Regions from separate parts of the Pseudoalteromonas sp. OF5H-5 genome, predicted to be linked through region 3. Evidence: predicted binding sites of a transcription regulator. Region 3 holds the regulator's gene; each other region holds the start of a gene.
What was found. Region 3 encodes FliA, which starts transcription of late flagellar genes. Its sites were predicted from a motif close to CTAAAGNTNNNNNNNNNNNNGCCGATA; they were not measured.
Positions count from the first base shown of each region.

Region 1: the regulator FliA is predicted to act here: its motif matches at 2,285-2,311, upstream of L1271_RS23600 (VC2046/SO_2500 family protein).
Region 2: the regulator FliA is predicted to act here: its motif matches at 6,118-6,144, upstream of L1271_RS15955 (DUF3530 family protein).

Region 1 is NZ_JAKGBF010000028.1:11,007-21,278, reverse strand. It holds gene L1271_RS23635 (M48 family metallopeptidase) at 157-813, shown strand; gene L1271_RS23630 (helix-turn-helix domain-containing protein) at 836-1,231, opposite strand; gene L1271_RS23625 (DUF2938 domain-containing protein) at 1,304-1,801, shown strand; tRNA gene L1271_RS23620 (tRNA-Tyr) at 1,819-1,903, opposite strand; tRNA gene L1271_RS23615 (tRNA-Tyr) at 1,930-2,014, opposite strand; tRNA gene L1271_RS23610 (tRNA-Tyr) at 2,044-2,128, opposite strand; tRNA gene L1271_RS23605 (tRNA-Tyr) at 2,149-2,233, opposite strand; gene L1271_RS23600 (VC2046/SO_2500 family protein) at 2,346-2,867, shown strand; gene L1271_RS23595 (YchJ family protein) at 3,244-3,705, opposite strand; gene L1271_RS23590 (SulA-like leucine-rich domain-containing protein) at 3,751-4,146, opposite strand; gene L1271_RS23585 (tetratricopeptide repeat protein) at 4,477-4,926, opposite strand; gene L1271_RS23580 (NCS2 family permease) at 5,048-6,337, shown strand; gene L1271_RS23575 (hypothetical protein) at 6,405-7,166, opposite strand; gene cysB (HTH-type transcriptional regulator CysB) at 7,580-8,557, shown strand; gene queC (7-cyano-7-deazaguanine synthase QueC) at 8,611-9,267, opposite strand; gene queE (7-carboxy-7-deazaguanine synthase QueE) at 9,391-10,056, shown strand; gene L1271_RS23555 (substrate-binding periplasmic protein) at 10,154-10,272, opposite strand, start outside.
Region 2 is NZ_JAKGBF010000011.1:13,956-24,227, forward strand. It holds gene L1271_RS15925 (putative bifunctional diguanylate cyclase/phosphodiesterase) at 1-359, shown strand, start outside; gene L1271_RS15930 (MmcQ/YjbR family DNA-binding protein) at 1,182-1,577, shown strand; gene L1271_RS15935 (ATP-dependent 6-phosphofructokinase) at 1,728-2,738, shown strand; gene nhaD (sodium:proton antiporter NhaD) at 2,797-4,245, opposite strand; gene L1271_RS15945 (2OG-Fe(II) oxygenase) at 4,392-5,081, shown strand; gene L1271_RS15950 (DUF368 domain-containing protein) at 5,119-6,054, opposite strand; gene L1271_RS15955 (DUF3530 family protein) at 6,175-7,020, shown strand; gene djlA (co-chaperone DjlA) at 7,030-7,875, opposite strand; gene murU (N-acetylmuramate alpha-1-phosphate uridylyltransferase MurU) at 7,865-8,557, opposite strand; gene L1271_RS15970 (aminoglycoside phosphotransferase family protein) at 8,566-9,561, opposite strand; gene lptD (LPS assembly protein LptD) at 9,674-10,272, shown strand, end outside.
Region 3 is NZ_JAKGBF010000008.1:139,499-149,770, forward strand. It holds gene L1271_RS13460 (ParA family protein) at 1-291, opposite strand, end outside; gene L1271_RS13465 (protein-glutamate methylesterase/protein-glutamine glutaminase) at 422-1,564, opposite strand; gene L1271_RS13470 (chemotaxis protein CheA) at 1,639-3,864, opposite strand; gene L1271_RS13475 (protein phosphatase CheZ) at 3,878-4,654, opposite strand; gene cheY (chemotaxis response regulator CheY) at 4,675-5,058, opposite strand; gene L1271_RS13485 (RNA polymerase sigma factor FliA) at 5,101-5,835, opposite strand; gene L1271_RS13490 (MinD/ParA family protein) at 5,838-6,698, opposite strand; gene flhF (flagellar biosynthesis protein FlhF) at 6,691-8,166, opposite strand; gene flhA (flagellar biosynthesis protein FlhA) at 8,186-10,272, opposite strand, start outside.

The DNA of each region.
Region 1 (10,272 bases), on a different contig from region 3:
AAAAAATCTTTCTAATTTATAAAGTGTTAGAAACCACACTATTGATGAGTTTATTGCCATCGTTGGTCTAATTCATTATCTTGCATGGCGTTTGCAGTGACTCTGACAAGTTGCTCATACTATAATGCATGCTTTAGTGACTAAGAATTTGTTACCTTGCAATATCAATTAAAGAAAAGCCGAAAGCGTAAGAGCGTTGCGATAAAAATAAAAGCTGGCCAAGTGTTTGTGTATGCGCCAGAGCAAATTTGCGAGCGCTGGTTACATACTTGGGTGGAAAGCAAATCCGATTGGATAAAATCAAAGCTTGCTCTAAAAATCATACCTGAGAGCCCTCGGCCACTGGAAACAGGAATGGTGCAAGTCTTCGGCGAGACCTTTACCATTCAAAGGGGCGAAAGCACGACCTCTGTAATTGATTTTGACAACAAAAGGGTTTTACTTAAGGCTGTCAAAAATGAATGGCGTGAATTAGTTGCGCTGTTAAGCGAAACGCTAAATGACTATGTAGACATGGTTATTGCGCGCTATCAACCTGATATTCAAGCTCGCTTTGATACGCTAAAGATACGCGTTTATAAAAGCCGCTGGGGCAGTTTTTCATCTAAAGGCGTGCTTGCGTTTAATACGTTTTTGATTGGTGCGCCTAAGTGGGTAATCGATTATGTGGTAGTGCATGAACTTTGCCATTTTCACGTCATGGCACACAATAGCGCATTTTGGCGCTTGGTAACAAAGCACTATGGCCACGACCATAAAATGGCTCGGCGTTATTTACGTGACCACGGTCTTGACTTGATGATTGAGCATTAGCATAGTGCCCTGTTTATGCCTATTATTTCTCGGGCCTCGCTTTTGCCGCGCGTTTTAACAGCTTTTGAAATGTCGGACATTCAAAATGGCTTGGCGCTGGGCATTTGGCAGCGTGATAGAGGCCATCTCGCATTGCAGTTAAATGCTTAATGGTTTCATTTAATTCATCCGCTTTGGATTGTAACTTCACCCTATCAATATCCGCTTTACCCTCGGGGGTAAACATGTCCGCTATTTCATCTAACGAAAAGCCTGCGTTTCTGCCTAGTGTAATAAGCGCTAGACGTTCAAGTATTGAAGGGGGGAAAACACGTTTGAGCCCTTGTCGACCAATCGATCGGATCAGTCCTTTTTCTTCATAATATCTAAGTGTGGATGCGGGTAAACCAGACTTCTTTGCAACTTCACTGATATCCATTCTTGCCCTTGACTTAAAGTTAACTTGAACTAGTAGGATAGCGGCTATCAGTAAAAAAGAGGAGTAAAAATAGTGGAAAGCCTATATTCGATGTTAATGCCAGCAGTCGCGATTGGCGTAGGTGCAACGCTTGTTATGGATTTGTGGGCATTTATGCTCAGTCGCGTGTTTGCCATAAAGGGCTTAGATTATGCATTGGTTGGTAGATGGATTGGACACTTGTGTAAAGGTCAACTCACGCATCAAGGTATCGGGCACAGTAAACCAATATCTGGTGAAGGTGTCATTGGCTGGTGCATGCATTATCTCATTGGGATTGTATTCGCCTTGGTGTTACTTCTGAGCGTGGGCAAGCCTTGGTTGACTGAGCCTAGTCTTTTCATTGCGTTAGTTTTTGGCTTAATAACGTGTGTTTTTCCATTTTTTATTATGCAACCCTGTTTTGGTGCAGGGGTAGCAGCATCTAAATTACCAGAGCCGAATAAGGCAAGGGTAAAAAGTATGGCAGCACATTTTATTTTTGGCTTTGGATTGTTTTTAAGCTCGTTTATATATGTAAGCTTGTTGTGAGATAACACAATAAAAGGTGGTGGAGGGAGCTGGATTCGAACCAGCGAAGGCTGAGCCGTCAGATTTACAGTCTGATCCCTTTGGCCGCTCGGGAACCCCTCCATCGTTTGGAGCGTTTACTTTAAAAGTGGTGGAGGGAGCTGGATTCGAACCAGCGAAGGCTGAGCCGTCAGATTTACAGTCTGATCCCTTTGGCCGCTCGGGAACCCCTCCATACATTTTAAAGCGTTACAATTTGAAAGTGGTGGAGGGAGCTGGATTCGAACCAGCGAAGGCTGAGCCGTCAGATTTACAGTCTGATCCCTTTGGCCGCTCGGGAACCCCTCCGAAATTGTAACTGTTGTTTATGGTGGAGGGAGCTGGATTCGAACCAGCGAAGGCTGAGCCGTCAGATTTACAGTCTGATCCCTTTGGCCGCTCGGGAACCCCTCCTAAACAACGGCGGTGATAATAACAAAGTTTTTTTCGAAGTAAAGAAAACTACTAAAGTTTTTCGGAAAAAGGCCGATAAATTCATAATTAGCAAAATAATCGGTTGGAATACATGCAAATTGATGGCGTTTTAATCAGTGAGTCGCAATTAGGATCCGCATTGAACATTAGTGTTCATGAGACGCGCTCTGCCGATTTTGCCATGCTGTTATCTATGCTATCAACCGATGCATTAGATTTTAGCCAATTTCACCTACCAAAATCTGAAGCTGCCGCAAAAGATAACTCAGAAGAAACACTAAAAAAGCAATTTGAAATAGGTCCACAAAAGCCGCTTGCGCCAAAAGAGTACAATATGCTTATTGGTCAGCATAACGCGCAGCTGGTATCTATGGGGGCGATGGCAACCTTGCGATTGCAAGAAAATTTAAATCCAGAACCTTTTGCCGCACGAAATGATAAAAAGCATATTCCACTCGAAGTCGTAGAAAATTTGGAACCAGCGGTTAAAAGACGTTTGGCGAGCGCGCAAGGTAAACTGGCCTTAGTTGCTGATAAGGCAATGGATGCGGCTGGTTTTTATGATCAAATTGCAACGGGTGATATGCAGAGTATGTTACGCGCGACGGCGTAACAACATTAGCTGCTTTTACTCCTTCAAAATTGAGCAAATTTAAGACAAACTGGTATTAAACTTGCTGTTTTACAGCTGTTTGCTTCGTTACTAGACTGACATAAAACGCTATGCTTATCGTGCTTCATGTCTAATACCAATTGAATTAATTCTCTAATCAATTTGAAGGGTGAAATAGCATATTAGCTTCGTTAAAAATTTCTCATTTAGAACAACTAAATAGCAAAATTTTTGCCTAGCTACTAAAGCTATTTCCCCGCTTCAAGATAGATCATTTACTTAATACAACTGGTATAAGCTAAACGGCCTTTAATCATCCTTAGCTCGTTTCAAGCCTTTTTTATTGCTTTGTATCTAATCTCTAGTTCAGACTATTTTAGCTACCGTGGCACTTTTTATACTTTTTATCACTGCCGCACGGACAGAGGTCATTTCTGCCTACCTTGGTTGTAGGTGTATCGTACAATTCACCATCTAAGTAATACCATCTGCCTGCTTCGGTAATAAAATTTGACCGCTCATGGAGTATATAGTGTGTGTTTTCTGCGATATAGTGCGCCTTAAACTCAACGATCCCCTGAGTAGCTTCTACTACTTCTTCTAGCACTTCCAATTTTATAAAGTGTGCATAATTAGCAAATGCAGCAATATCGTCGATATTGTTTTGTGCTTGTTTAGCCTGGGCATAGGTGTCATGAATATACTTTGCATCTTTTAAGCAGTATGCAGTATAGCGAGAGCGCATGAGTATTTGTGGACGCTCTGCGAATTTTTGTCCCTTAAGGTACGGCTCACAACATTGCGAATAGGGAAGGGATGAATTGCAATAACAAGACATAAAAACTTCAGTTTTAACAAATTTATATCCTGTTATTGTAGCTTGTTAAGCGCTTTGAAAACAGTGGATCGCAACGTCAGATACCGGCAGTTCCATTTTGTTGATAGTTTGCACTGATGCAATATCAGTCCAAATCACCACTGCAGCGAAATTACCATTGCTGATAGCACTTTTAAGTACATACTCAAGGTCGTATATGTGCTTTTGCCTAATGACGAGCAACTTACTTGCATCAACTGAAGCGCTTTCTAGTAGTGACTTGTTTGGTACATTATCGGGTGCAACGAGTAGCGTCCACCCTTGTTTATGCTGACATTTATGTAAAACTTTAAGTAACTCTAAACTAGCGACGATCTCATCTTCAACTATCACATTATTGATTTCGTTAAGTGTGTAATAAGTTGAATTGTTTGGCTGTAGAAGTGCATTGCTGTGTAACATAATTGTCTCACTGGTTATCTATACAGTATTTGTATACAGTAGTTTATACAGTGTGTGAATGCAAGGAAAATTGCTAGCTTTTTAATCAATATTCAAGCTTAATTTTTATTTAGTTTAAATTTTCAATATAAAACAAGTGGTTGTGATTTTTTTGAAATGAGAGCTTAATTGACGAAAGTTCAGTATGAGTAAAGCAAGGAAGTTTTCTCAGCTGCGATACAGTAGTTTTCCTACTGTATCATTTTGATCGTCGCGGAGGGAAAGCGTACGTTTACTTAAGAGAGGCTTAGCTACGCCTAGCCTACGTTTTTTTGGAGAGTCAAATTTAATTTACTGGCTAATATGCTGTAGTTGATGAATTTGCTCGTAAAGTGTTGCAGCATAGCACTGTGCATCTCTAAAGCGCTTAGTTGTTAGGAAGCGGCGTACATCTAGTAGTACCTGTTCGGCGCCTTTGTGCCCTTGGCTGCTGGCCAAACTTAACCAAGCGGCTGCATGAAAGGGGCTGGGTGGCACTCCTTGACCTTTCATAAACAACAAACCTAAAAAGAACTGTGCCTTCAAATCACCAGACATCGCCGCCAGTCTTAGCCATTTTGCCGCAAGCGGAAAAGATTTTTCTTTTAGGTAATAGAGGCCTTTTTTCAAAGCTTGGGTATTGTCGTGAAGATCTGGGAATTTTGCGTCCGCTTTTAATGGCGACGTTACAAATTCAAGCACATTCAGCAGCTGCTGTTCTAAGTCATGGTTTGCTGAGTTGTCGGTGCTATTTTGATCCATATCTTTATTCGCAATAATGTTGATAAGCAGAGTGTAGCTGAATTTTAACTATTTTGTCCGAGTTTTAAAGTGATTCGTGTTAAAATCCAACCACTTGTTCCTTAAATTTGTAATTTTAGTTATGCTCGAGCGGTTATTTTCACTGCAAGCTATGCACACCAATGTAAGAACTGAGGTGATTGCTGGCTTGACGACATTCGTTACTATGGTTTACATCGTTTTCGTAAACCCTGCAATGCTAGCAGAAGCTGGCATGGATCACGGCGCTGCTTTTGTAGCAACTTGTATCGCAGCCGCAATCGGCTGTTTTATTATGGGACTATGGGCAAACTATCCTTTAGCGCTTGCGCCTGGAATGGGCTTAAACGCCTTTTTTACCTATGGTGTTGTGCTTGGCATGGGCTATACATGGCAAAGTGCATTAGGCGCGGTATTTATGTCGGGCTGTTTATTTCTATTTTTGAGCGTATTCAAAGTACGCGAATGGGTGATCCAAGCTATTCCCATTGTGCTAAAGCGTGCGATCGCGGCAGGTATTGGCGCATTCTTAGCCTTAATCGCGCTAAAGAACGCGAAAATTGTTATCGCAAGCGATGCGACATTAGTACAACTTGGTGATATCACTTCTCCCGGCCCGCTATTAGCCATTGCGAGCTTTTTTGTGATTGCGGCGCTTATGTACCGTGAAGTCAAAAGTGGCGTGCTTATCAGCATTTTAATGGTAACGGGTATTGCGTGGGGGCTTGGGCTTGTAGATTATCACGGGGTTGTTGATATCCCCCCAAGCATCGCGCCGACCTATATGCAGTTGGATTTGAGCGGAATTTTTGAGCTTTCCATGCTTAGCGTGGTGTTTGCATTTTTATTTGTCGATTTATTTGATACCAGTGGCACATTGGTTGCGGTGACTCAAAAGGCCGGATTATCTGACGAACATGGTCGCATGCCAAGGTTGGGTAGGGCACTGTCAGCTGACAGCACTGCGACGATTGCAGGCTCAGTGCTCGGTACTTCAACGACGACTTCATACATTGAATCAGTGTCGGGTGTATCTGTCGGTGGTCGCACAGGGTTGACGGCCGTGGTCGTGGGGATCTGCTTCTTACTCATGATGTTCTTTGCGCCATTGGCACAGATGGTTCCTGCATATGCGACGGCAGGCGCGATATTGTATGTGTCGGTATTAATGCTACAAAACCTAAAGTTGATTAATTGGGATGAGATGAGCGATGCTATTCCGGTGAGTGTTGTGTTATTGATGACACCGCTCACGTTTTCAATCGCGCATGGTATTGCTTTGGGTTTTATTTCTTATACGGCAGTTAAGTTGGCGTGTAATAAGGCAAATGAAATCAGTATCAGCGTTTGGGTACTGACAGCACTCTTTATCGTTAAGTTTGCTTTTGGTTAAGCAAGTGGGTTTACTTCATTTGTAATAAAAAAGGCTGGGAGACCAGCCTTTCACGTAAATTATGGTGTTACCACTTCTTCTTCGGTGCAAACAATACGTCCAAGTCGTCTTGTTCTTGCTCTGCTTTCTTTTTCACCGCTGATGCGTTGGACGCTCTAAGTTCGCTGCTGATCTCTTCTAAATAACCTTCCAGCTGTGCTTTTTTCTCTTTTACATAGTCATCATTGTATGAGACGGCGCAAATTGTAGCGTAAGCTTTTTCAAAGTATTGTCTTGCTGAACCGACCATGTTTGCGGTTCTCGCTGAAAGCCCTCGTTTTATCTGGCTTTCAACATTGATTTTAAGCTGAAAGCGCTCCAGCCTACGGTCTTCATTAACGAACAGTTGAGTGTCTACTTTACCTTTACTATGCTCTGAGCGTAGTAGTTGGCGTAATTTCTTTATGCCTTGAACTAATGCGATAATTTGTTTGTCGTTGTCTGGAAGTGCTATCGAGTCTGAGTCAGCTGCTTTTTCAGGCTGAGTATTTAAGCGCTCTTGCGACTCGTGTAAGCGACTTTTTAATTCTTTCGAAGTCGGAGACAACTCCACCATTGCGGCTAAAGCATCGTGCACGCGGCGCTGAATAATACGGATCATGACTTCAGACATCGGAATATTGCTGCCATTCATGATGACGTCTTCCGCTTCTTCTATTACGCGTTTTTGCTTAGCAAGTTCTTTGCGTCTCTCCGCTTCTTGTTTCTCTTTATGTTGCTGGATAGCGCTTACCCAAACTGCTATGACGATAAGTGCAACAATCAACATTATTATAATAGAAACAAACATACTGAAATCTCTTTCATGTAACCACCAGTGTAATTTTTTAATCTTACATGAATTCGTACTATTCTGAACAGGTTTACGACAATAACCTGTAAAAAAGATAAAGAATTCATTATTTTTTAGTATAGCCGATGCCTAAATGAGCGGTTAGTTTTAGTGAAAGATAGTCGCCAGATTTAGCTCGTGAGTTTGCAAAAGCGTGTCACAATATCCGCTATTTGGCCAAATGACTGTCGGAGCGTCAGTGAAAATGCTGATATTTAGTACCTCTTGGCTACCTCATTTTTACCAAATGTGCTAGCCTACATAAGGTCGTAACAGGCGGTTTTTATCGCTTTGCACTAAACTCGCTAACAAAAAGCGGTTTTGCTATGGGCTGATGCTCAACATCAAGAGATCATAAGAATAAAAGCAATATGAAATTACAACAATTGAGATATATCGTCGAAGTGTTGAATCACAACCTGAATGTGTCAGCGACGGCGGAAAGTTTATATACCTCTCAACCTGGTATTTCAAAGCAAGTGCGCATGCTTGAAGACGAGTTGGGGGTACAAATTTTTGGCCGTAGCGGTAAGCACTTAACGCATGTTACGGGCGCGGGTAATGAAATTATTAATATTGCTCGTGAGATCCTCTCTAAAGTGGAAGGGATCAAAGCGGTTGCAAATGAACATACCTTACCAGATCAAGGTAAACTAAACATCGCAACGACGCATACACAAGCTCGTTACGCGTTACCTCCTGTGATCCAAGGATTTATGAAAAAATATCCTGCGGTTTCTCTACACATGCATCAAGGTACGCCACAGCAAATCTCTGATGCTGCCGCTCGAGGTGATGCTGACTTTGCTATTGCTACCGAGGCGCTGCATTTGTACAGTGATCTTGTCATGCTACCTTGCTATCACTGGAATCGTAGTATTGTGGTCGCCAAAGACCATCCTCTTGCACAAAAAGGCAGTGCACTGACGGTGCAAGACGTCGCTAAATATCCGTTGATCACTTATGTGTTTGGTTTTACTGGCCGCTCAGAACTGGATAAAGCATTTAATGCTCATGGTTTGGAGCCACACATCGTGTTTACTGCAACAGACGCCGATGTGATTAAAACCTATGTAAGATTAGGGCTCGGTGTTGGCGTATTAGCGTCAATGGCACTTGATGAAAAGTCTGATAGCGACTTAGTTTGTATCGATGCAAGTCACCTATTTGAAGCAAGTACGACGAAAATCGGTTTCAGAAAAGGAAGCTTCCTAAGAGGCTACATGTACGATTTTATTGAGCGATTTGCACCGCATCTCACAAAAGATGTGGTAGAGCGTGCAAGTTTGCTACGAAATCAAGATGATATCGACAAGCTATTTGAAGGTATGACGCTTCCAGTAAAATGAAGTACTTGAAAAGAATATGAAAAAGGCCTCAACAGAGGCCTTTTTCAATACCGTTATTCGTACGGGAGCGGATCTGTTGCGTGGTTTAGTTCAAACGCTTCGAGACGCTCTTGGCAAGCACCGCACTTACCACATGCTTTTTCGCGGCCGTTGTAACACGTCCAAGTGTCAGCGTAATCTAATCCCATTTTTAGACCGTCGGTCAGGATATCAATTTTTGAGTTGTTAAGATAAGGACTGACAATTTCAACCGCGTCGTAGTTCGCAATGCGACAAACATCATCCATCTTTTTAACGAACTCTGGGCGGCAATCTGGATAAATTGCATGATCGCCAGAGTGAGCACCGTAAAATACCTTATTTGCTTTTAGAGAGACAGCGTAACCTACCGCAAGAGAAAGCAAAATCATATTGCGATTAGGCACAATCGTGCTCTTCATGCTCTCTTCTTCATAGTGGCCTTCTGGCACGTCGATGTCATCTGTTAGGCTAGAGCCTGACAATAATTGATTGATAGCCGAAATATCAACGACCTTATGAGCAATGCCGAGTTTTGCACATACGTCAGCGGCAACTTGTAGCTCTTTTACATGTCGCTGGCCATAGTTAAAAGACAGTGCATAAACCTCATGGCCCTCGCGGACAGCCTTGTTTAATACAGTGTAAGAGTCCATTCCGCCGGAATAGATTACGACAACTTTTTCGCTCATAGGTGATTTGCCTCGATTTTGATAGAGGTTTACTTTAGGGCGCGATATACTACACGGCCGCTGGAGAAATGACAATTTTCTCGCGGTATTTTTCGACAACTTTATCTTAAACACGGGGCCATTTTGTACAAGGTTAACGAAATATTTGAAACAATTCAGGGTGAAGCAAGCTTCACTGGTACGCCTTCAATCTTTTTACGTTTGCAGGGCTGTCCAGTTGGGTGCGCTTGGTGTGATACCAAACAAACCTGGGAAACCAACGACACTTTTATTGTTTCATTGGATAACACTGTAGAAAAAAAGGCTGACTCAGAGTGGTGGGCAAACGCGAGTGCTGACGAGATCTTGGCGATTTTCGAGGCGCGGGGCTACCAAGCCAAACATGTGGTGATCACCGGTGGTGAACCTTGTATGTTTGATCTTCGCCCATTATGCGAGTTATTGCATAGTAAAGGGTACAGCACACAGGTTGAAACCAGTGGGACATTTGAGATCCTCGCGCCAGCTGAAACTTGGGTTACTGTGTCGCCAAAAATTAATATGCGTGGAGGTTACAAAGTACTTCCAAGTGCAATGGCTCGTGCCGATGAAATAAAGCACCCCGTCGCGATGCAAAAGCATATTGAGGAATTAGAGGCGTTATTTGCACAAACTGGGGTTGAACCAAAGCTAGTGTATCTTCAGCCAATTAGCCAAAAAGCCAAGGCCACTAAGCTTGCAATAGACAATTGCAAAGCGAAAAATTGGCGCCTATCAGTTCAAGTGCACAAGTATTTAGGGATTAACTAAAGCGATTTGCCTAAGCGTATTTTAGCTAAAAATGCGGTGTGTTTAAGCTGAGGTATTGAACAAGCAGCGTGCTTAGGCGTTAAGTTTTATGTAGAGGTCAATAACACTCGTTACTGACCATTTCAATCATTCTCTGCGTTTCACCACTGTTCTCAAATTGATAGAGATTGCGATTGATATCTTTGAGCAATTCATGCCAATGTGGTTTTTGTTTGC
Region 2 (10,272 bases), on a different contig from region 3:
TCAGTGCTAGAGGAATACACTTAGCCATGGATGACTTTGGTACTGGTTATTCATCACTGGCTTATCTCAAGCAATTTCCACTGAATACACTCAAGGTCGATAAAGCATTTATCGATGACATGGGTAACGAGCGCGGCAGAAACATGGTGGACTCTATTGTCACTATCGCGCACAACTTAGACCTTCATGTTGTCGCAGAAGGTGTTGAAAATGAAGAGCAACTCAATATTTTAGAACAGTTAAACTGCCAAACAGTTCAGGGCTATTACTATTCAAAACCGCTTTCAAGCAATGAATTTGAGCAATTTTTAAAGCAACACACCCCGAGTGAAAAACCAAACCTACAGCTCGTACAATAGCCTTATTTCATTTGACCTAACTACGTTTATGCTTTCCAACTAACTAAATTTGCGCATCGACGCATCCACGCTCTGCGATAGTGCACTCGAAAAAGAACCAGCGCCGCGGGACCTGCCACTAAAGCCAAACTTAACCAGCGTTTTCTCGGCATTCCAGTCCACAGAGTTTGAAGATACATTGCCATCGCACATAAAGCTGAAATAATTCCAAAAGCCACTGATACACCTCGGTTTTTTAATTCAAAAAGAAAACTAAAACATTCTTTATTGGGAAAGAAACATCACATTTCGATACTATTTACTAATGCGGGCGATGAGTCTACACAACGTTCAATATTTAATCAATGAAGAAATTATTGTTGCATATTTTTGTATTATTTAATTTAATAGCGGACTGTTTAGAGGTATAGCATTGCACAAGGGGTGTTATGCCGTAACTTTCCTAATTTGGGAAATAGAGACAAGTGGGAAATTTTTTACGGTCAAATGCCAATGATTTCCTAGCTTAGTCCACTTAGGTTATGAGTGTATTTTTAGCGTACTGTGTTGAGCAGACTTTGTCCTTAACTGGAAATTAAAAGTTAGCTTTTCTAATATTGTAGACGACTGAAATTTTAGTGCTTTTACACACTGTACTTATTTTAATCGTCAACTGTGAGTTAAACCGATATAAAACGGTCAGTTATTCAATAATTGTCTGCGTTATAACGCCATAGTATAGACTTTCTGATAGTTTTTACTGATAGACGATTACAGTATTATCACAAGAGCTGCTAAACTTACTCTCATGTAGTATTAACTGTTACTTCAAGGACACGGGCTATGGATCAGAAAAGCGTACATGAATATTTGCAGGCCAAGCCTGCAACCTTTATCACTAAGCCTTTTGCGCAAGACGTAGATGTGTACAAAGTTCAACATAAAATGTTTGCAACTCTGACTGAGGGGAAAGAGGGGCAAGTAAATGAAAATGGTGAACCTGTTTGGTGGTTAAATGTAAAATGCGACCCTGACGAAGCATTATTGCTTAGAGATAAGTATTCGTCTGTTGTGCCTGGTTATCACATGAATAAGCGTCTTTGGAATACAGTCATCTTAGATGGCACTATTCCAGAAGACGAAATAAAGAAAATGATCGATGATTCTTATCAAATCGTCGTGGATAACCTACCGACCGCACAACGTGAAGAACTTGCTAGCAAAGTCACGCAGCGTTAATTAAAACGGCATTTAGGTAAACCTAAATGCCGTTTTACCTTTCTATATATATCCTCGCACTTAATCTCTATATTTAATGTCGATCAACTTGTCTTCAAATCACTCTGATAGTATACAAAAAGAATAACCAAGCAATGTTAGAGTGACGACATGACGAAAAGGATAGCAGTATTGACAAGTGGCGGTGATGCGCCGGGGATGAACTCAGCGATTAGAGCTATCACGTTAAGTGCCCTGAGGTCTGGATTTCAGTGCTTTGGCTTTTTTCATGGTTACAATGGTCTAATTAATCAAGAGTACACCGAGCTAAGTGCGGTTTCCGTCACCGATATCACCCAACTTGGTGGCACAATTCTAAAAAGTGCCCGCTGCCCTGCGATGCTAGAACCCTCAGGCGTGCTGCAAGCAGCAAATGCCCTGAGAAAGCTCCATATTGACGTACTTATTGTGATTGGTGGTGACGGCTCGTTTAGGGGAATGCAGGCGCTGGCAGCTCACTGGCAAGGTCAGCTAATTGGTATTCCCGGTACTATAGATAACGACCTTTCAGGGTGTGACAACACCATTGGCTTTTCCACAGCCATCAATACTGCCACCTCCGCAATAGATAAAATCCGTGATACCGCAAATGCCTTTGAGCGAGTTTTTATCACCGAGGTGATGGGTCGTCATAACGGGCATATTGCTTACCATGTAGGTATTGCGACAGGTGCTGAGGCTATCATTTCATTTGAAAATTGCACGGTAGAGAATACCTCTCAGGTCTTAGCTCATCTCAAAAATGCCATAGAGCAACAACATCAACACGGTAGCTTTTTGATAATACTGGCCGAAAATTTATGGCCAGGCGGCGCTCAAGCGCTTAAGACAGAGTTAAATAGCAATGACGATATCAATTGTGCACTTTGCGTGTTAGGCCATATTCAACGAGGTGGGGCACCATCTGTTGAAGATAGAATGCTCGCCACGGAATTAGGAGTAGCGGCCGTGGAAGTGATTAATGGCAGCATCAAAGCAAGCAATGATGCTGCGACGCCCGTTATGGTAGGAAAAATACATGGTGCAATTGTAATTACTGAAGTCGAGAAGGTGCTGAATATGGATAAACCAGTATCACAGGAATGGGTACAACGTTATCGGCATTACCTCGCCGAGCAATAAAAGCAGTGAGAGTGAAGCACATATTGATTATTCACTCTCACTACACCTTGTGTAAGCGCTAGCCAAACACGCTAAAAGCAGATTCGTTAAGCCACAGGTGACATAAAATGCTCGCGATATAACCAAGCAAGATCACAGGTGCCCACTTTAAGTGCCCCATAAAAGTATAATAGCCTCTAGCTTGCCCCATAAGCGCAACACCTGCCGCAGAGCCAATAGAAAGTAAACTTCCCCCTACCCCAGCCGTAAGCGTGATCAACAACCAATGGCCATGTGACATTTCAGGTTGCATCGACAGCACGGCAAACATCACTGGAATGTTATCGATGACCGCAGAAATAATGCCTAAGAATACGTTGGCATAGGTTGCAGACCATTCACCGTATAATATCTCTGACATTAAACTTAAATAACCGAGAAACCCAAGACCACCAACACACATAACGATGCCGTAGAAGAATAATAAGGTATCCCACTCAGCGCGTGAAACTTTGCTAAACACATCGAATGGCACAACACTTCCTAACTTCTCGAGACGCTCTTGATCCCCTTCTCTCTCGGCCATCGCTCGCTTTCTTGCTAATGACCCAGGCAATGTCATTCTTAGGAAGTAACCAAAAAACTGTAGGTAGCCCAAGCCCATCATCATGCCAAGAACCGGTGGTAAATGCAGCAAGCTGTGTGAAAGCACAGCGGTTGCGACAGTCAGTAGGAACAAAGTTAAAATTCTCAAAGCGCCGCGTTTAAGCTCTACTCTTTCGTAAACTGCACTGGGCTTTCTATCCGCCACAAAATAACTCATTACGAGTGCTGGTACGATGTAATTGACCAGTGAAGGAACAAATAGCGCTAAAAATTCGCTGAAATGTACCATACCAGCTTGCCATACCATCAAAGTGGTAATGTCACCAAAGGGGCTGAATGCACCGCCTGCATTGGCTGCTATCACAATATTGATACAGCTTAAATTGATAAACTCTTTGTCACCTTCAGCCACCTTCATCACCACGGCACACATCAGTAAGGCTGTGGTTAGGTTGTCTGCAATTGGAGAGATAAAAAAGGATAAAAACCCAGTGATCCAAAAGAGATTCTTATAGCTAAAACCCTTTTGGATCATCCACGCTCGTAGCGCATCAAAAAGGCGTCGTTCCTCTAGTGCGTTGATATAAGTCATCGCAACCAGCAAGAACAACATCAGCTCCGCAAATTCTAACAGATTGTGCCGAAATGCATGCTCGGTAACATCGGGTTGCCCCTGATTGACGTAATACGCCCCAATCATGAGCCAAATGACGCCTGCCGCCACGAGCACTGGCTTTGATTTTCGCATATGGAGTTTTTCTTCGAGCATTACAAGTGCGTATGCTAAAACGAAGACAACAATACAAACCAAGCCGAGTGTCGAGCTGGTAAGATCTAAAGTGCCTTGAGCCGCCAAGGCTGGTGATGGGATCACGGATATGACCCATGCGCAACAGAATAGCAGTAGTCCATTGATTTTCATTTTTTTGCCTATCGATGAGTGCAGAGGGATGGCATTTCAGCCAAACTCACTTTAGCATAGATAAAAAATAATCAGCATTGGACTGAAGTCTAAGGCATCCTGTTTACAATATTACAAACAGGCCCATACATCAGCAGTAGGTATTTATGCTTCAACTTTCGCAGCAACAACAAATTGAATTACAGCAAAAATTGAGCAACGAAGGCTTTGCACGGATTGAAAATATTCTAGACGATACAAACGCTCAACAACTACATGAGTGCCTCTGTAACCTAGACTACCAACTCGCACTTTTTCATAACGGGACAGCAAAATCAGTCAAAGACAGTGATATTCTTGCCTTAACACCGCAAGAGCAGCAAGCCTTGCTCGAAGATATACATAGCTATGCATCACGTGGCGTTGGTTTTATGTATGGCCGCCACTCCATAGAATCGACGAGCCCTGACGCGCTGAAAAAGCTCTACAATAACCTCAATAGTAGCGCTGTACAGTCCTGCTTTTCCGCGATATCTGGACAGAACATTATCCGTACCTCTGCCCAAGCAACACGATTTATTGGTGGTCAGTATTTAACGCGACATAATGATATTGTTGAAGCTGAGGGCCGGGTTTATGCCTATGTACTTAGCCTAAGCAAAAGTTGGCACCCTGACTGGGGCGGGCTACTGCAGTTTTTTGAACGTGATGGCACACCCACTAAAAGTTATGCACCTAAGTTCAATTCACTGGTGGTTTTTGATGTAAGTAAAATTCATTCTGTGACTTACGTCGCGCCATTTACAAAAGCGCCGCGACTTTCTGTGACTGGATGGTTTAGAACAATAGACACGTAAGCTCAACACGTATCTATTGTTCTAGATGTCTATGTTATTAATATTTTTCGCTTATCTTTTCAATGGTTAAGATCAGCGCAAGGCCTGCGATGGCAAGCGCAATACATGCCAACGTATTCGGGTCTTGACCATACAGCGTACTGTATTGTGCTGGCAAAATATTGGCCTGACTCAATGGCTTTTCTATACCACTGGAATTCACGTAAGTCGTAAGCACTTGTTTCCAAGGCCACAATAAATTAAGCGAGCCAAGTAAAAAGCCAGCTAGTAGCGAAAACGTTACTTGTTGATAGTGCGCCAATAGCCAGCTGAGTAGGCGCGAAAACGACATTAACCCCACAATACAACCTAGTAAGAATAGACTCACTAAGCCAAATTCAAGCTGGTTCACCGCACTGAGTACATGGCCATACATACCCAATAACAGTAGAATAAAGCTCCCTGAGATCCCAGGTAAGATCATCGCGCAAATGGCAATAGCACCTGAGATAAAAAACATCCAATGAGATGCTTGCGCTTCAGCTGGTGAAAGAGAAGTAATAGCAAAGGCCACGACAGCACCAACTGCGCAGGCGATAATATTTTGGCCGTTCCAATGAGAGACCTGTTTTGCAACATAAATAAAAGAAGCGACGATAAGACCAAAGAAAAATGACCATACCAATGTTTGATGTGCTTCCAATAAATAAGTGATCACCTTCGCCAAAGACGCTGCACTGATGAGCAAACCAGAAAATACCGCCAGTAAAAAGCTACCATCAATGTACTGCCACGTTGCTTTTAGGCCGTCACGACGCAAAGTGCTCAAAGCCTGTAAGTTCACACTTTTGATGGCATTTAAAAAACGTGCATAGATACCAGTAATAAAAGCGATAGTACCGCCAGAAACGCCTGGGACAACATCCGCAGCCCCCATTCCGGCCCCTTTTAAAAACATAAAGAGATAGTCTCGTTTGCTATCTTTATACTGCACAAATTTCTCCTTTCATTTCCACTGCCGAGCAGTTTAACTTAAAACGCTAAAAAATAGCGACAGCTAAAGCTTTCACTTAACTGGTCGATAACCAATTATGATATTTTACGCGCTTGTACCATGATCATCAGAACGCTTTTATTACTTGTTACCGCTTTACCCGCGACGACTTTTGCAGCAGAACATATTGACGCAGCACCACTTGGTTCTCTTTATCAGCAAGACGCTAATCGCTTCTACGAGCCATCGCAACTGATGAAACTGGAAAGCGAAAACGAAAGCTTTTATGTATTTCATCAAGAATATATGGCAGCTGCTCGTGAAGGCATCGTGATCTTATTACCAGACATGCAAACTCCACCGCTCAATAACAGCGGCATAAGCTTTCTTGCAAAGCGCTTAAGCGATGATGGCTACGACACCTATACCCTTACTCCGCCGGACCTTTCTTATGCACCAAGTCTGCTAGAGCAAGACATCGCGCTCCCCGATGCTGAAAAACCGGCTCAGCAAACGCTTGCACCCATTTCAGAATCTAATCTCGACGAATATAAAATGGCCCTGATCAGCCGCTTTGAGGTGCTTTACAACACCCTGTCCATGACTCAAACAGAAAAGTTGGTGGTTGTCGCATTTGGTAATAGCGCAGGTTTATTCGGTGAGCACTTAGCTACTCTGCCCAAACTACGTATCGATGCCTTTGCCGTTGTTAGCCCACAACTGCCTAATGCAACGCGGCAAAAGCACTTAGCATCCAACCTTTCTCTGATAAGCCCTGCTTTACTGGATGTTTACTACAGTTTTGACAATCCTATTGTGGTCGACAATACGCCGGACAGAGCGCGCTGGGCGAGAAAAAACAGTAAATTTGATTATCGCCAACGGGAGCTTTTTGGAGAAAAAACCGATCCACTCCAACATCAAAGGCTCAGAAAGGAGTTACTCGGCTTTTTACGCGTCTTATAGCTTTTCAGATTAGCTCTTTTTTAAATATTCATAGGCAGACTGAATATCTTGGCTTTTACGCTTTGCAACTTCCATCATATGCTTAGGTAATCCCTGAGACACCAATTTGTCAGGGTGATGCTGCGACATCAGTTTGCGGTAAGCTTTTTTGATATCACGCTCATTTGCCTCTTCACTCAATCCCAGTACAGCCAAAGCTTTAGCACGGCTTAAGCCATTATCTTGTGATGCTGGTTGACGGCCGCCATGTTGCTGGTATTGATGTTGCGATCTCCCCGACGCCTGTGAGCGGCGAAACTCAAATTCTGCTTGGTAGCGTTTTAGCAGGAATAAAAAGTGTGTTTCTGCAAAGCCTAAATACTTGCTCACCTGTTTAAGTAAGGCCTTCTCCGCATCAGACACATGACCATCACAAAATGCCATTTGAATTTGAATCTCTAAAAACAGCTGCCTCAAGTCATAGCGTCTGGCAAAAGCTTCTTTAAAATCGGTAACCGCTTCTTTTATCGAAAAGTCACTGCTTTTTCCCGCAGTAAACGCATGTTGTGCTTCTTTTCGCTCTTCACCCTGCAAGCCCATTTCGCTCATAAACGCAGACGCAGCTTGAATGTGGATTTCGCTGACTCGACCATTAGACTTCGCAATATGTCCCATCACAGAAAAACAGCTGGAAAAGAACAAGGCTTGGCGCTCATGCAGATCTTCACCTTTCATGAAACCTTGAAAGCCACCGACTTTATCAAAATCCTGACGCAAACTTTTATCAAATAAATGGCCGAGATAAAAACCTAAAATAGCGCCTAACCAACGACCAAATAAAAAGCCGAAAATTGTGCCTAATAATTTACCCCACATCGCTATACCCTAACTTTTCGTTGATCATTTTTAGTCGCTCTGGCGTGCCGATGTCGTCCCATGCGCCCAAGTACAGTTCAGTAGAAACTTTATGCTGCTCAAGCCCACTGCGCAGCAACGGCCCTAGTTTTATAAAGCCAGTCCCAAGCTCGGTAAAAAAACTTTGGTGATATTTGCCAATACCAGACAAGGTATATTTTTGCTGATTGAGCGGTTGATGGGCAAGGCAAAAATCGCCTTCAGGATTATGTTCGGGATTTTCTACCAACACAATGTGCGCCTCGCAATGGCCCTCTGCTGTGCTGCCGAGCTGTAACTGCATTAGGCTGCTGACATCATAGTCCGTAAAAATATCGCCATTGAGTACAATAAAGCTGTCATCCTGTTCACATAACATCGGCAGTGCTTGAATGATTCCACCTGCGGTTTCTAATCCACCCTCAGGTTCATCACTGTACTCAATATTGACACCGAAGTGACTACCATTGCCGAGATAGTCTTTTATCACCTGACCTTGCCATGCAAGATTTATCACGATATCGCAGATCCCAGCCGCTTTTAAACGCTCGATATGATGCTCAAGTAGTGGCTTTCCCGCGACGTTAAGCATAGGTTTTGGTTGGTTCGCGGTCAGTGGCATCATGCGTTTACCACGACCGGCAGATAAAATTATCGCTTTCATTGTTACTTCTATTTTGTGCCTAATTTGGCCTGCGCTTGAGGCATTATGTCATTCTCTAGCCAGCTTGCAAGCCACTGAAATTCTTTATACTTATTCGCTACTTCAACGAGGTAGCGTAACGTTGGCAAAATATTTTCTAAGTACCCGCCTTTGCCGTCTCGCTGCAATAGACGAGTAAAAATCCCGGCAGCTTTAAGGTGCCTTTGCATCCCCGTTAAGTCAAAGTAATGTTGATAGGTGCTAAAATCCATGCCGCCTAATAAATTTGCCGCTTTTAAACAATCAAAACTATGTTGCTGAAGCTCGGTAAACTCATGTACATCAAGACGAGTATAACAATCCCGCAACAGAGAAACCGCATCATAAGTGACAGGTCCTTGTACCGCATCCTGATAATCAATGAGATACCACTGAGACTGATGACATATCAGGTTGCGGCTATGAAAATCTCGATGCATCGTGGCCTGCGGCTGACGAGTCATCGCATCAACGAGTTTCAACTTCACATTATGCCATTGCACTTGTTGATATTCGGTGGGTGTTAAACCAAGCCATTTTGTTACAAGCCACTCGTAAAAGATATTAAGTTCCATATCAACGAACTCAGCATCATAGGGCTTCATCCATTCACTCTTTGGTGTTTTGGCTATTTCTGGAATAAGCGCTATCAACGCACGATAATCCTCTAGCCGAGAAGGCAATGCCAACCTATCGGCCAAATGCTCAGAGCCTAAATCTTGTAACAGTAACAGCCCTTGTTCTTCATTACTCGCAAGAATTTCTGGCACATTAAGGTCTTGCTCTGCAAACACCGTATTTAAACCAATAAAAGGGGCATTATCGAGTTTATCGACCGGTGTCTCCATTAAGATCCACGACATCGTTTGTTGTTTGACGCGATAATAACGCCGGAAACTGGCATCCGAGGTGATAGCCTCACACGTAAAATCGTCACTATGTATTGCTTGCTGTATAAACTCGGCGCGCTGGTTTTGACTATTCATGGATTAACTATTACACCTTCTACTTGTAAATATTTAAATGCTACTGTATTTCCGACAGTTTTCATTTATCATGATGAGCTTATTATTAAATGCTCAGCTAATAGGTTATTAAATGCGCAAAATTTGGGGCTTGGCTGTATTATCCGCGATTCATTCTACAGCTTTTGCTAATACGAACATTGTCGCCGCACAATGTAAAGACTATATGCAGCCAGAAAACTGGAAGCCGTTAGCCTCGCTGCCCAAACATGCCATTGATATCGTTGCCGATGACTTAGAACTACAAGGTACTGATAGTGCTGAGTTTTCGGGTAATGTGGTGATTAACACTGAAACCATGAGCTTAGAAGCTAGACGTGCGCTAATCGATAAAAAAGAAGGCCTGCTCAGCGCTTCTGGACCACTACTCTATCGTGACCAATTTACCAAAGTTCACAGCAATGGGCTATTCGCGGATTTAAATGCTAACACCGTGAGCTTGCTTGGTGCTGAATATGAATTAACAGACCAGCTGGGGCGCGGTGGTGCAGAGAAGTTGCATGCCTCTGGCAGCAAAATTTCACTCGACAACTCTAGCTTCACCACGTGTCCTGCTGATGACCCATTTTGGAGTATCGAGGCAAGCAGTATTGTACTTTCTCGAGAAGACGGTTGGGGTGAAACCTATAATACGGTGTTCAAAATTATGGACACGCCAATTATCTATTTACC
Region 3 (10,272 bases):
CGTAGCAATGGCCATAGTAGCAGGCAGAATATCCAAATTTTCAATAGTCGAAGGGCAAAGAGACTGTAAAATTTCTTCGCTCGTCATGCTGCTGCCGCGTGCAAAAATATCATACACACTGACTTCCAACTCTTCAGAATCAATACCAAAGTAATATGTAAGTGAAGCATGTGGATCGGTATCAATAAGCAAAACCCGATGACCTTGTTCAGCAAGAATGCCTCCTAAGCTCACCGTTGTCGTGGTTTTACCCACGCCACCTTTTTGATTTGCTACTGTCCAAATTTTCACTCTATATTCCTTTGCTTATCACTATTGATTGCGTTCAATAGATACTATACCAACTCAATGTTATTCATTCTTTTTAGACGTTTGATATTTACAAGCTTCAAGCAAAATAACCAAATCGTGGCTTAGCCTATTAGTTACCAGCTTCTTTATTAATTCTTGCAGCAAAGTCTTGTAGCGCGATACTATCAGACGAAAGTCCAGCGCCAGCGACTGCTTGAGGCATCCCATAAACGACACAAGTCGCTTCATCTTGCGCCCAAATGGTGGCACCAACCTGTTTTAGCATACGAGCTCCATCTCGACCATCAGCGCCCATCCCCGTTAATACAATCGCTAACGTGTCGCCACCATAGGCTTTTGCAACACTTGCAAATGTCACATCAACGCTGGGTTTATAGGTGATCCTTGGACTATCATCTTCAAACACTTTTAGTGTCTTACTACCACCGCGATTTTCAACCAGCATTTGCTTGCCGCCAGGCGCTAGATAGGCCATGCCTGGCATTAATCTATCACCCTGTTCTGCTTCTTTAACCTTAATCTGGCATAAACTATTTAATCTTGCTGCAAACGCAGGTGTAAATGCGGCTGGCATATGCTGGATAAGTAAAATTGGATGAGGAAAGTTTGCTGGCAACTGCGTCAATATTGTCTGCAGTGCAACGGGTCCACCTGTTGATGTACCAATTGCAACCAGTCCATATTTCTTACCTGATGCTCTAGCACCCGCAGCACTGGATGTGCCACCAGATACCGGTCTCTGAAAACTTCTATCCGGTTGAGGGATCGTTGCTCTTCCAGTGTCAGCGCGAGTTGCTCTAGACTCGACGCGCTTTGGCGGAGTCGCGATACTAGGGCGAGTAAAGCGGCTAACTCGGCGGCGGCCAATTTCCTTTACCTTGTTTTGTAACGATTTAATTGCGTCTTCGCTATTACGAGCGATGTCTTCAAACTTTTTCGGTAAGAAATCAACTGCGCCCGCATCCAGTGCATCTAACGTAGCACTAGCGCCTTCACGAGTTAGCGAAGAAAACATTAAGATGGGGGTCGGTGTGGCCTGCATGATCTGCTTCACCGCACTGATCCCATCAAGCACAGGCATTTCCACGTCCATCGTAATTACGTCTGGACGCAATGAAGCGGCCTTTTCAACCGCCTCCTTTCCATTAACTGCAAAATCTATAACTTTGATTTCACTGTCTTTTTCTAAAATTTCACTGACTCGACGACGAAAAAAACTGGAGTCGTCTACGACTAACACTTTAACTGCCATTGGCAACGCTCTTTAATTTGCTCTACAGCAGAGCAGCACATGCTGCTCTAGAATTCGAACTACGCCTAATAAAATTAGGCGTAGTGTTTTAATAAGTTGGGGACATCAAGGATTAGCGCAATACCACCATCAGATGTGATGGTCGCACCGGCCATACCTGGTGTACCTTGTAACAAAGCATCTAATGGTTTGATTACGACTTCCTCTTGGCCTATCAGAGAATCAACCACAAAACCGACTTGCTTGGTACCGATTTGAGCAATAACAACATGGCCTTCAGCCTTTCTCATGCCCCTATTAGCACCTTTTACCAACCAATGCTCAAGATAAAATAACGGGATCGCCTTTTCTCTCACTATAATAGTCAATTGACCATCAACTACATTCGTTTTAGTCAAATCTAAATGGAAGATCTCGTTCACACCGGCAAGTGGTAACGCAAACGTTTGTTCTCCGACTACCACCATCAAGGTAGGCAAAATAGCCAATGTAAGCGGCACTTTTATCTCTAATACGGTACCAACACCCAATTCTGATTGGATGTTTACCGAGCCATTCAATTGAGTGATTTTCGTTTTAACAACGTCCATCCCTACACCGCGACCAGAAATATCTGAAATTTGTTCTTTTGTTGAAAATCCAGGTGCAAAGATCAAGTTATAGGCTTCAGTATCAGACAATCGGCTTGCTTGATCGGAGTCAATAACGCCTTTATTTATAGCAATTTTCTTGAGTTTTTCAGGATCCATACCGGCGCCATCATCTCGGATGGTGAGAAGAATATGATCCCCCTCTTGAGATGCTGACAACGTGACAGTCCCCATTCTTGGCTTACCCGATGCTTCGCGCACATCAGGCATTTCAATACCGTGATCCACTGAGTTTCTCACTAAGTGAACCAATGGATCTGCGAGCGCCTCAACAAGGTTTTTATCTAAGTCTGTCTCTTCACCTTGTAAAACCAGGTTGATTTCTTTTTTCAAGCTACGCGCAAGGTCCCTCACCACTCGAGGGAAACGACCAAATACCTTTTTGATCGGCTGCATCCGCGTTTTCATCACAGCGCCCTGCAAGTCTGCGGTCACTACATCAAGGTTCGAAATAGCTTTACCCATGCTTTCGCTGTTGGTGTTATTCGCTAAACTAACCAAGCGGTTACGCACCAATACTAATTCGCCAACCATATTCATGATTTCATCAAGACGTTTGGTATCAACTCGCACTGTAGTCTCAGCTTGCGCAGCAGGTTTCTTTGCAGCTGCTGGCGCAGAAGCTTTTGCAGGCTCTGGCTCTTTTTGCGGGGCTGGAGTCGCAGGTTTAGCTTCAACTTTAGGCGCAGGCTTTGGAGCAGGTTTCGGAGGTGGCGCAGCTTTAGCAGGCTCAGGTTGAGCTGGCTCAGCTTCTGAGATATCTGTCGGCGATTCATCTACCGCTTTAGGAGCACTGCCTTTACCATGAAGTTCGTCAAGCAAAGCCTCAAACTCATCATCGGTAATTTCTTCATCTCCAGAGGGCACACTCGCAGCGCCTGATGACGTTGCTTTAGCCGCAGGCTCACTGGCTTGAGAAGTAGCCGCATCTTCTGCATTTGGTGCTCCACCAAATTTCCCAACCCCATGGAGTTCATCTAAGAGATTATCGAACTCGTCATCGGTGATATCGCCGTCATCTGCAGTTGACACCGTTTCAGGTTTAGCCGCCGGTGCGACAGCAGGCGCATTACCAGAGCCGTGTAACTCATCTAATAGATTTTCAAATTCTTCTTCTGTTATCTCATCAATGCTAGAGCCGCTATCATCGCCTGAATCTGCGTCCGCATCGAATAGAATATCATCCGCACTTAAATCTGGTACAACAGACTCTGGCTCTGAAACAGGTTCCTCAATCACTTCACTGACTTCGTCTTCAGATGCTGGTTGGCTGAGTTTATGGAGGGTTTCAAGCAACACAGGATCGGCAGCTTCGGGTTCCTCTCGGTTTTGAATACAAGCGAACATTTCGTTGATCGTATCCAAAGATTGCAAAATAACATCCATTAATTCTGACGTTACTTTTCGCTGCCCTTGTCTTAGTACATCAAACACGTTCTCTGCACCGTGACAGGCATCAACCAGTTCGGTCATACCGAGGAAGCCTGCTCCACCTTTAACAGTATGGAAGCCACGGAAAATCGCATTGAGAAGTTCTTTATCTTCGGGATTATTTTCTAGTTCAACAAGCTGTTCAGATAACAGTTCTAATATTTCGCCTGCTTCAACAAGAAAGTCCTGCAAGATATCTTCATCGACTTCAAAGCTCATACACACTCTCCAACTAGAAGCCTAAACTAGATAGCAAGTCATCGACTTCGTCTTGACCAGAAACCACGTCATCTCGCGATTCAGCGTCAATAATTGGACCTTCAGGTCCAGACAATTCATCACTGATAGTCTCAGTTGTTTTTATTTCGTTTTCATTCGCATTTTCTGCAACTGCAGGCGCTTCATCCGAAGTACCAAACACAGTTAGAAGGTGAATGAGACTATCTTCTACTTCTCTCACAAGCTCAATGACTCGACGGATGACCTGCCCAGTCAAATCCTGATAGTCTTGCGCCATCAGCACATTAGTCATTAAGCCTTGTAATTCGTCTGTACGTGTCTTTGAAGTCTGCATAAAGCTGTCGAGATCATGACACAGAGATTTAAACTCACCGAGTTGAATATCTCTGCTCATCAACCGATCCCAAGTAGGCTTTATTTGTGCTAACTCATCCGCAAGATTCTGCGCAAGAGGTAAGCTTTCTTCGACCGCGTCCATCGTTTTATTAGCAGCGCTTTCTGTCATTTCCATAACATAATTAAGACGCTGCTTGGCGTCAGGTATAGCCTCTGTCGTGAGATCTGAGAGTCGAGTATCCAGCTCAAAGTTCTTCAAGGACTCGTGTAATTGGCGAGTTAGCTTTCCAACTTCTGCAAATAACTCCGATTGCTCTTTGTTAGCAGCTTCTAAAATCAGCTGGTCAGCTTTTTCTTGTTCACCTTGCTCTAGTAGCTCAACAAGTTGCTTGGCTTGTTCAAGTGTAATTTGCGGCGCAGCATTTACAGACATAGGCCATATCCCCTTGCTGTTTAGCCTAGTCGCTCAAATACTTTTTCAAGCTTAGTCTTGAGCGTACCTGCAGTAAACGGTTTAACAATATATCCGTTCACCCCAGCTTGCGCTGCTGCAACAATTTGTTCTTTTTTCGCTTCTGCGGTAACCATCAACACTGGAATGTGCTTAAGCTTTTCATCTGCGCGTATTGCACGAAGCAGATCAATACCTTGCATGCCCGGCATGTTCCAATCAGTTACTACAAAGTCAAACTCCTGATTTTGTAGCATCGGAAGTGCTGTACTACCATCATCAGCTTCTTGAACATTGGTAAAGCCTAAATCTCTTAATAGGTTTTTGATTATTCTTCTCATAGTAGAGAAATCATCAACCACGAGAATCTTCATGTTCTTATCCAAAACTTCCTCCAGTGAGGTTCGAACCCAACTATTTTATGTACTCTAATTTATCCAGTCATTGATTTTAGCTTTGAGCTTTATCATTGCCTGACCGTGAATTTGGCTTACTCGAGATTCACTGACATCAAGGATGGCACCAATCTCTTTTAAATTCATTTCGTCGTTATAGTAAAGTGACAACACCAGAGCATCCCTTTCGGGTAGTGCTTTGATAGCATTTACTAAAGACTCGTTAAAACGTTCATTTTTAACGTTATTAAACGGTTTGTCTAGCGCAAAATCGCTGTTTGCTGGGGTTATCACATCTTCATCAACCCCTAGATCCTCAATGCCGATGACTTTACTTGCATTTACATCATGTAAAATATGATGGTACTCATCTAAAGATATATCAAGTTTTTCAGCGATTTCAGTGTCTTTTGGTTCGCGGCCAAGGAGAGACTCGAGCTCAGATATAGCTTCGGCTACCATTCTGCTGTTTTTATGTACGGACCGAGGGGCCCAATCTCCGCGACGGATTTCATCTAGCATTGCACCTCGGATGCGTATCCCCGCAAAGGTCTCGAAACTAGCGCCTTTAGTAGCATCGAAATTTTTAGATGCTTCAATCAATCCAATCATACCTGATTGAATTAGATCGTCGAGCTGCACACTTGCCGGAAGCCGAGCGATCAGGTGACATGCCACTTTTTTGACAAGTGGAGCATGCCTCTCGACCACTTTATGGATATGGTCAGAAGTTTGATATCCCGCAGCTCTGTTGACCGGAGAAGCCATAATCACCCGTTTACAAGTTGTTCAATGAAAAATTCTAGATGACCGGAAGGTTGATGAGGAATTGGCCATTTAACTGCCTTGGCAGCAAGTCCTTTAATTGCAACTGCTGCTGGAGAGCTCGGAAATAAATCCACGATTGCTCTTTGTCTACGAGAGGACTTACGCATGTTTTCGTCAAATGGTACTGTGGCCACTAATTCCAATGCTACATCAAGAAAACGGTCTGTAACTTTTGAAAGTTTAGCAAATAATTCTTGCCCTTCACGCATACTGCGGACCATATTGGCAACTATTTTAAAACGATAAACGCCATGCTCTCTGCTTAAAACTTTGATCAACGCATAAGCATCCGTAATAGAAGTCGGTTCATCACACACAACAACCATCACATCTTGTGCAGCTCGAGAGAAGCTCAGAACCATATCTGAGATACCAGCTGCGGTATCAACAATTAAAACATCAAATTGAGTGTTAAGCTCGCTAAATGCGCGAATAAGTCCAGCATGCTCTGCGGGAGTCAACTCCACCATGCTTTGAGAACCCGAAGTAGCTGGCACAATTTTGATACCAGCGGGACCTTCTACGAGAATCTCATCTAGTTCACATTCACCCGACAACACATGTGAAAGGTTCTTTTCTACTCGGAGCCCTAACATCACATCACAGTTTGCCAAGCCCAAGTCCGCATCTAAAACGAGAACTCGCTGTCCTTGTTGGCCCATAGCGATGGCAGTATTGAGCGAGACATTGGTTTTACCCACCCCACCTTTACCACCGGTCACGGCTATTACTTTTACACCCTGGTTGCTATTTTGACTCATTCTACGCAGGCCACTTGCTTGATCTAAAACTGTGTTAATCATACATTCCTACTGACTCTGACGCTACAGGTACACGTCGAGAGTGCTGTGCTTTTATTCTTTTTAAATACAATTGCTCAGCCTTTTTTACTAGCTTTTGAGCATTTGCTACGCGAATGTCTTCTGGCACTCGCTGACCGTTGGTAAGATACCCTATTGGCAAGCGATTTTGAATCGCTATGCTAATTATCTCACCTAAACTTAGACTTTCATCAAGTTTTGTGAAAATACAGCCACTTAAATTTACTTTTTTGAAGTGTCTTACTGTTTCTTGTAACACATTCATCTGTGCTGTCGCACTCAACACTAAATAGCTACGAATATCTACTCTCGCGCTACGCATAAGTGTATTTAACTGTTCAGTTAAGCGCAAATCTCTTTGACTCATTCCCGCCGTATCTATTAATACTAGACGCTTATTGCGTAAATGATAAAGCACTTCTGCAAGTTCATTTGCATCTTTAACTTGTTTAACCGGACAACCGATGATTCTACCATAGGTAGCTAGTTGCTCGTAAGCGCCAATTCTATAGGTATCGGTGGTTATTAGCGCCACTTTATCTGCACCGTATTTTTGTGCGCCTAATGCCGCTAATTTTGCAACCGTTGTGGTTTTGCCAACACCTGTTGGACCAACCATTGCAAATACGCCACCTTGACGAAGAATATCATTGTTGGTGGTGTGCATTTGGTTAATTACCATATTCAACAGCGCGTCCCAAGCTTCTTTACGAGACACATCATCAGGGATAAAACATGCCATTTGCTCTGCAACGTCTTTGTCTATGCCCATTCCTTCCAGACGATCTACAAGGCACGCACGGGTTGGATCGCGACGAGCCATTTCTTGTTTCATTAGACCAGATACTTGATGTTCAAGTAATTGACGAATAGCGTTCATTTCTTCGCGCATTGCACTCATTTCGTCAGGCTTGGCATTTAACTCAGGTAAATCATCACCAAAACCGTTGTCTAATTCATCAGACTCGATCCACTGCTGTGGTTGCTCAAATCCATCATCATCAAAGTCAAAAGATTGGCGACGAGCTTGCTGTGGCTTCGCTTGGTGCGCCGGCGCAGCAGTTTGTGTTTTACGTTGGCTGCTTAACATTTGCTCTGTATCAATCCCCGACTGGGAGAACATAGAAGCAAGTTCTGGTGAGCGAGGACGCGGCGCTTGACGCTCTAGCAATGCCGCTAAGCTATCGGCAACTTGCGCTTGTTTTGCTGGCTGTGCTTGGCGAGGCTCTGGACGGACAAAGCGGGTCGGAGCCTCGTTTGAGGCAGTCGCACGGGCAGCTGGAGCTTGCTTAACAGGTGCAGCAGCACGGTCATTATCAACTGCTGCGACGATTTCAACACCATCTGCTAACTTTTTGTTAGACATGATGACAGCATCAGCACCAAGCTCTTCTTTTACTTCATTTAAAGCCGTACGCATATCTTTTGCGAAGAAACGTTTAATTTTCATGTTACAGCCCCTTTATCCTCTATTGTCCAACCGAGCTCACTATCTTAATTTGTCTTTCTTCCGGCACTTCTTGATATGACATCACTCGAAGACCTGGAATTGTATGTTTAACAAATCGAGACAGTACACTTCTTAACATACCTGAGGTTAATAAGATGGACGGCTCCCCTAGCATTTCTTGGTTGTGATGTGCTTCTCTTAATGATTCTTGAAGCCTCTCAGCCAAGCCAGGTTCAATACCTGCCCCCTCATCACCTGCGTTCTGAAGTGACTGATGCAACATCTGTTCCAACTCAGGCGCCAATGTTATGACAGGAATCTCTTCTTCGCTTCCAACGGCATCTTGAACAATCAATCTGCGTAATGAAATTCTTACCGCAGCCGTTAATACATCAGGGTCTTGGCTACGTGGTCCGTACTCAACTAAGGTTTGTACAATCGAGCGCATATCTCGAATTGCAACGCCTTCATTAAGCAGATTTTGTAGTACTTTTACTACGGTAGTGAGTGGTAAAATATCAGGCACTAAGCCTTCAACTAATCTAGGGTGACTTTTCGCAAGCATGTCTAATAGATTTTGAACTTCTTCATGACCAAGCAATAGTGACGCATTATTCGTCAATAATTGACTAATGTGTGTTGCCACCACAGTTGCAGCATCTACTACTGTATAGCCAAGTGAATGCGCTTCATCTTTTTGATCTGGTTTAATCCATACTGCATCTAAGCCAAATGCAGGATCTTTAGTCTCTATGCCTTTAATCGGCCCAAACACCTGCCCTGGGTTAATTGCGAGCTCATCGCCATGCTTCAACTCACCGGTTCCTGAGCCAACTCCCATTAAAGTAATATTGTATGCATTTGGATCTAATTCTAGGTTATCGCGAATATGTACCGGCGGTACTAAAAAGCCCAGTTCCTGAGATAGCTTTTTACGCACCCCTTTAATACGACTGAGAAGCTCCCCGCCTTGGGCTTGGTCAACTAGAGGGATTAGGCGATAACCTACCTCTAAACCAATCACATCAACAGGTTGTACATCATCCCAACCAAGCTCTTTTTGATCTTGTTGATGGCCTCCTTTGGTAGCAGGTCCTTTGGCAGCTTGTTCCGCCTTTTCGATTTCCGCCTTTTTCTTTTGCTGACTTGTGTAATAGGCTATATAGCCAAGTAATACACCTAACCCTAAGAAGGCAACATGTGGCATGCCAGGAACGAGTCCCATGGTGATCAAAATACCTGAAGCAATAGCCAGCGATTTTTCATTACCCAGTTGGTTTTTAAACTGATCGCCCATGTTGTGCGATTCATTTTGACGCGTTACGACAATTGCAGTACCAATTGAGAGTAAAAGAGAAGGAATTTGCGCGACCAGACCGTCACCAATCGTCAGCATGGTATAAACTTCCATCGCGTGACCAAAGCTTAAATCATGCTGGATCATCCCAACGAAAAGGCCACCTATTATATTAATAGCAAGGATCACGATACCTGCGATAGCATCACCTTTAACGAATTTACTTGCACCGTCCATTGAACCGTAAAAATCGGCTTCTCGAGTCACTTCTTCACGGCGAGCCCGGGCGTCATCTGCAGAGATAAAACCGGCATTTAAGTCCGCATCAATGGCCATTTGCTTACCTGGCATAGCATCAAGGGTGAAACGCGCAGACACCTCAGAAATACGGCCCGCACCTTTGGTAATTACGACAAAGTTAATAATAATAAGGATAAGGAATACAACTAAACCGACAGCGTAGTTGCCACCAATAACAACACTACCAAAGGCTTCGATCACCTTACCTGCCGCATCACCACCATTATGACCTTCAAGTAATACGACGCGAGTACTCGCTACGTTTAGTGCCAATCGCATGATAGTCGCGATCAGTAGTACCGCCGGAAACATACCAAATTCAAGTGGCTTCAAGGTATAAACAGTCACCAATAGCACCACAAGTGCCAATGCAATGTTGAAGGAAAATAGAATATCAAGCAAAAAAGGAGGTAGCGGCAGAATAACCATGCCAAGTGCTGCAAGCACCAACAATGGAGTACCCACACCTTTAGCATATTCTTTTTTATCTCGATTGAGTTGTTGTAAAA